DNA from 2 places in the Sodalis sp. RH20 genome. Region 2 is predicted to be linked to the other one. Evidence: predicted binding sites of a transcription regulator. Region 2 holds the regulator's gene; the other holds the start of a gene.
What was found. Region 2 encodes PhoB, which activates phosphate uptake and scavenging genes when phosphate is short. Its sites were predicted from a motif close to CTGTCATAAAACTGNCNNAT; they were not measured.
Positions count from the first base shown of each region.

Region 1: the regulator PhoB is predicted to act here: its motif matches at 1,826-1,845, upstream of phoA (alkaline phosphatase).

Region 1 is NZ_CP178733.1:3,976,554-3,979,701, forward strand. Features, by position in the region: gene clsB (cardiolipin synthase ClsB) at 1-867, opposite strand, end outside; gene ACL2XM_RS18335 (endonuclease/exonuclease/phosphatase family protein) at 870-1,631, opposite strand; gene phoA (alkaline phosphatase) at 1,918-3,148, shown strand, end outside.
Region 2 is NZ_CP178733.1:3,406,877-3,410,024, forward strand. Features, by position in the region: gene phoR (phosphate regulon sensor histidine kinase PhoR) at 1-878, opposite strand, end outside; gene phoB (phosphate response regulator transcription factor PhoB) at 903-1,592, opposite strand; gene sbcD (exonuclease subunit SbcD) at 1,804-3,117, shown strand; gene ACL2XM_RS15755 (AAA family ATPase) at 3,114-3,148, shown strand, end outside.

The sequences.
Region 1 (3,148 bases), 570 kb from region 2:
CGGACGGCGGCAATATTCATAGATTTTCACCCCTTCCGGCACCAGATAATTGTATAACATGCGCGCGCCGACCGTCACGATCGGCATATCCGGCTCGCCCTGGACAATCAGCACCATGCGCACGCCGCGCCGGGCGGCGTTGCGCATCTCCTTCAAAAGGCGGTAGCCGGGGAAAAAATAGGCATTGGCGATGATGACCTCGCGTTTTGCGCCGCGCAGCATATCGATATAGTGGCGCTCTATATCGGTATCGTGTTCATCGTTATCCCGATAGACAAACAGCGCCTGGGCTTCGCCAGGCTGGCGGTTATGGGCCGGCAGCCTGGAGCGCCGGCGCAGCCAGCTGCGATGGTGATCTTCCTTATACAAGGCCTGTAGGGTAAAGCGATGGATATCCTCCACCACCGGCCCCTCCACCTCCACCGCATAGTCCTGCTTGGCCTCCGGGCCGTAGTCGCTCAGGTGCTCGGCGGAAAAATTAATGCCGCCGATAAAGGCGATAACGCCGTCCACCACCACGATTTTACGATGCAGGCGGCGGAACAGATTGGTGCGCATGCCCATAAACGCCGGGCGGGGATCGTAATAACGGAAATGCACTCCCGCGGCGGTAAGGGCGCCGACGTAGCTGTCGGACAGATCCGCCGAGCCGTAACCGTCGACCATGATTTCCACCCGCACCCCGCGCCTGGCGGCGGCAATCAGGTTTTCCTGCAGCGCCTTGCCGACTTTATCCTCGAACAGGATAAAAGTCTCCAGCAGCACCTCTTTCCTGGCCTGGCCGATGCGCTCGTACAGGGCCGGGAAAAACGCTTCGCCGTTTTCCAGCAGCTTGATGCGATTGCCGTCGCGCCACTCCATATTCATATTCATAAATGGATCTCCACGGCGAGGGGAGCATGGTCGGATAAATGCGACCAGGGTTGGTTGGCCAGGGAGGTCGGCTCGCTGATGCGGGCGTTCCTGACATAAATACGGTCCAGGCGCAGCAGGGGAAAGCGGGCGGGGAAAGTACGGGCCGGTCGGCCGCGCGCCTGGGTAAAGACCTCCACCAGGCCGGCTTCGCGCCGCAAAAGCGTATTGGCGCGCTGGCGCCAGTCGTTGAAATCACCGGCCACCACCAGCGGCGCATCCGCCGGCAGCGTGGCGATATGCCTGCTCATGCGCAGCATCTGCTCGCGGCGATGCGCTTCCTTCAGCCCCAGGTGCACGCAAATCATATGCAGCTCCAGCTCACGGCCGGGCACCTGCAGCACGCAGTGCAGCATGCCGCGCTTCTCCGTGCCGTCGATGGACACGTCCAGATTGCTTTGGCGGCTGATGGGGAAACGGGAAAGCAGCGCATTGCCGTGATCGCCGTCGGGATAGACCGCGTTGCGCCCGTAGGCGAAATCGGCCCACATGGTGTCGGCCAGAAATTCGTACTGCGGCACCACCGGCCAGTTATCGAAGCGTTGCGAATGCTTTTCGTGCGTGCCCAGGACTTCCTGGAGGAACACGATATCGGGCGCCACGGTACGCACCGCTTCGCGCAGTTCCGGCAGTATAAAACGCCGGTTAAAGGCGGCAAAGCCCTTATGGGTATTGATGGTCAGCACCTTAAAGGAAAATCCCTGCTCCACTTGCGGCATGCCCGGTACATCCTTATTTTGATGATAATCCGTTCGCAGCATGATCTCGAACCCCTGCAAAATTAAGCGGCAAAAACCCACTCCCCGATATAGCGCGGGTAGAATAGGTGAGAAGTCATTATTAGTTAATGTGCTTACTATCTTAGCTGCTGCCGGGCAACCTCGCCAAGTTTGACCGCGGCGGTTATCTCCGGGTGTCATAAAAATGACATCCGGGTTACGTAGACTTACACAATAATAAATTCAGACATACCCTTCTTCTCGTCCGGCAACAGGAGCCTTCTTTATGCCGCATCCGCACCAACCCGTACTTTCCCTCGTCCTGACCCTCGCCCTGGCGGGCGGCAACGGCCTGCTCGCGCGCAGCGTATCGGCCGCCGGCGCGGACAGCCTGCGCGCGGCGCAGGGGGATATTACCCAGCCCGGCGGCGCACGCCGCCTGCAGGCCGATCAGACCGAGGCGCTGAAGGCGGCGCTGAACAACCAGCAGGCAAAAAACGTCATCCTGCTGATTGGTGACGGCATGGGGGACTCGGAAATCACCGCCGCGCGCAACTACGCGCTGGGCGCGGGCAACGCGTTCCCCGGGATCGACGCGCTGCCGCTGACCGGTCAATACACCCATTACGCGCTGGACAAGACCACCCATAAACCCGGCTACGTCACCGACTCGGCGGCGTCGGCCACCGCGTGGTCCACCGGGGTGAAAACCTATAACGGCGCGCTGGGCGTCGATGTGTTCGGCAAGGATCATATGACCATCCTGGAACTGGCCAAGGCGGCCGGTAAAGCCACCGGCAATGTGTCCACCGCTGAACTGGAGGACGCCACCCCGGCGGCGCTGGTGGCCCACGTCAGCTCCCGCAAATGCTACGGCCCGGAAGTGACCAGTAAAGATTGCCCCACCCAGGCGCTGGAAAACCAGGGGCGCGGCTCCATTGCCGAACAGTTGCTGGCGGCCCGCGCCGACGTGACGCTGGGCGGCGGCGCCAAAACCTTTGGCGAAACCGCCAAGGCCGGGGAGTGGCAGGGTAAAACCCTGCGGGAACAAGCCGTGGCGCGCGGCTATCAGCTGGTGAGCGACCTGGATGGCCTGAACGGCGTAGCCCTGGCCAACCAGGACAAACCCTTGCTGGGCCTGTTTGCCGAGGGCAATATGCCGGTGCGCTGGCAGGGCCCGAAAGCCGTCTATCACGGCAATATCGATAAGCCGCCGGTTACCTGTAGCGATAATCCCAAACGCGGCGCCGGGGTGCCTACCCTGGCGGCCATGACGCAAAAAGCCATCGATCTGCTGAAAACCCATCCCAACGGCTTTTTCCTGCAGGTTGAAGGCGCATCCATTGATAAACAGGACCATGCCGCCAACCCGTGCGGCCAGTTCGGCGAGACGGTGGACCTGGATGAAGCGGTGCAAAAGGCGCTGGAATTCGCCCGCGCCGACGGCCATACGCTGGTGGTGGTCACCGCCGATCACGCCCACTCCAGCCAGATTATCGAAGCGGACGCCAAGGCCC
Region 2 (3,148 bases):
GCCCCGGCGCTTTGCTGCAGGCGCTTGAGAATGGCCGGAATATCGACGCGTTCATTGACCTCGCCCTGCGGCGCGGCCTCGATACGGGATAACACCAGCAACTGCTTGACCAGGCGCTCCATGCGCTGCGTCTGATCCTGCATGGTGTGGATGGCCTTGGCGCGCATGGCTTCATCCATATCCTGGTCGTTCATCATTTCCAGATATCCCTGCAACACCGTCAGCGGCGTACGCAGTTCATGGCTGGCATTGGCGAAAAAGTTGCGCCTGGCGCCTTCCAGCTGGCGCATCTGGGTCACGTCGCGGGCCACCATTAACAGCTGGTCGTCGGTATAGGGCATCACGCGGAATTCAACGTAACGTTGCTTATTGAGCAGCAGGGTCAAGGGGCGCTCGAACGACTGGCCCTGGATATAGCTGTTGAATTCAGGATAGCGCAGCAGGTTAAGGATATGCTGGCCGTTGTCTTCCGGCCAGCGAAACCCGAGCAGCTGCTGCGCCAGGCCGTTGCACCAGAAAATATGGCCGTCGTCGGTCAACATCACCAGCGCATCAGGCAAGGTTTCCGCGCCGCTGCGAAAGCGTTTGAACAATGTCGCCAGTTCACGCCGCCGCCGCCGGTGGCGCAACTGCATCTGATGCAGGCCATAGAACAGCGGTTCCCAGCTTCCCCGCCCTTCCGGCGGCGTATGCCGGAGATCGACCCATAACCAGCGGGACAGCCGCAGTTGGTAATAATAGTTGCGCACCAGCGCGGCCAGCAGCGCCGCCACCAACAGCCAGGCCAGGTGGCCGACAAAAAGCGACAACAGCAGGGCCGGCAGGCAAAACAGCCCCAGTTCCAGCAAAATCTTACGCCAGGATAAACGTTCCAGCACCGGCAGAGCTCCCCTTATACCGCGCTAATAGCGCGCGGAAAAACGATAGCCGGTGCCGCGGACCGTCTGCACCATCCGATCGTGACCGCCGGTTTCCAGCGCTTTGCGCAGGCGGCGAATATGCACATCAACCGTCCGGTCCTCAACATACACATTAGTGCCCCAGACATGATTTAACAACTGTTCCCGGCTATATACCCGCTCGGGATGGGTCATGAAAAAGTGCAGCAGTTTAAATTCGGTCGGTCCCATCTCCAGGGCCAGTTCGTTGGAGGTTACCCGGTGCGACGACGGATCCAGGCTTAAGCCCTGCAGCTCAATCTTATCTTCCACCGCCATCGGCGAAATACGGCGCATCACCGCCTTGATCCTGGCCAGCAGCTCCTTGGGCGAGAACGGTTTGGTGATATAATCATCGGCGCCCACTTCCAGCCCCCGCACCCGGTCTTCCTCCTCGCCGCGCGCGGTCAGCATCATGACCGGAATATCGCGGGTCAATACCTCGCGTTTCATATGTTTGATAAATTGAATTCCCGAACCGCCTGGCAACATCCAGTCGAGCAATACCAGATCCGGATAAGGCTCCGCCATACGGCTGACCGCCGTGCCGTAGTCTTCGGCTTCGATGGGCTGGAAGCCATTCTGTTCAAGTACGAAGCACACCATTTCACGAATCGGCGCTTCGTCTTCCACGACTAATATGCGTTTTGCCATTTTTTCCTGCCATTAATCTCTGCGGTTAACGTGCCCGGGCATTATGCGTCACTTTTATGACAGATTTATTAAAATCAGCCCATCGTGCCAGAAGCATAGCGGATGGCGGTTTTTTTTCGTCCCGGGTTGCCAAATTAACAGCTTTACGTCGGCATCGCCCGGGGTAAGGTTTATACTCTCGCCCTGACTTTTACACTCTGGCTGGAGCGTCATGCGGATCATTCACACTTCTGACTGGCATCTGGGTCAGTCGTTTTTCACCAAAAACCGCGCCCGGGAGCACCGCGCCTTCCTGCAATGGCTGGTGGCGCAGGTGGCAGAACGGGATATCGACGCGGTGATCGTGGCCGGCGATATCTTTGATACCGGCACCCCGCCCAGCTATGCCCGCGAACTGTTCAATCGTTTCGTGGTGGCGTTGCAGCCGACCGGTTGCCAGCTGATCATACTGGCGGGCAATCATGACGCGGTGGCGACACTGAACGAATCCCGGGCGCTGCTGGCCTGCATGCATACCCGGGTTATCGCCGGCGGCGGGTTCGGCGCCCGGGACGATGACGACAACGCCGACGGCGACCGCGAAGACAGCGGCGGGCAACCGGTTTTTGTACTGAACGATCGTAGTGGAAAGCCGGGGGCGATACTGTGCGCCATCCCCTTTTTACGCCCGCGGGATGTGCTGACCAGCCGCGCCGGAGAATCGGGGGATGATAAACAGCGGGCGCTGATGGACGCCATCGCCGCATATTACCAGGCGCTATATGACCGGGCGCTGGCCCTGCGCGCCAAGTTGCCCGGCCGGCTGCCGATTATCGCCACCGGACACCTGACCACGGTGGGCGCCGCCACCACCGATTCGGTACGCGATATTTATATCGGCAGCCTGGACGCGTTTCCCGCCCAGCTGTTTCCTCCGGCGGATTATATCGCCCTCGGCCATATCCACCGCCCGCAGTGCGTGGGCGGACAGCAGCATATCCGCTATTGCGGTTCGCCCATCGCCTTGAGTTTTGATGAGACCGGGCAGCCCAAGCAGATCAATATAGTCAGTTTCGACGCCGGGGGCGTGGCGGACATTTCCCCGGTTTTGATCCCGGAAACCCAGGCCCTGCGCCTGATAAAAGGCGACCTGGCGGACATCGAGGCGCAGTTGCGCTCGTTTAGCGATTACCCGGGGTCCACGCCCGTCTGGCTGGATATCGAGGTGGTGACAGACGCCTGGCTGAATGATATCCAGCAGCGTATCCAGCAGTTGGCGGCCGATTTGCCGGTGGAAATCGTGCTGTTGCGCCGTAACCGCGAGCAGCGGCTGTCGGCACTGGCGCGCCGGCAACGGGAAACGCTGGTCGAACTGAGCGCCGGGGACGTGTTTGAGCGGCGCCTGGCGCTGATCCCCTCCCCCGCGCCGGAGAACCTGGACGCCATACGCTTGCTCTATCGCCAGGTAACGGCGGACGTACAGCAAGGCGCCGCGGCGGAAAACCCGCTAGCGCCGGATGCCGCAACCAAAGGAGACGCCCGGTGAAAATCCTGACGCTGCGGCTGAAAAACATCAA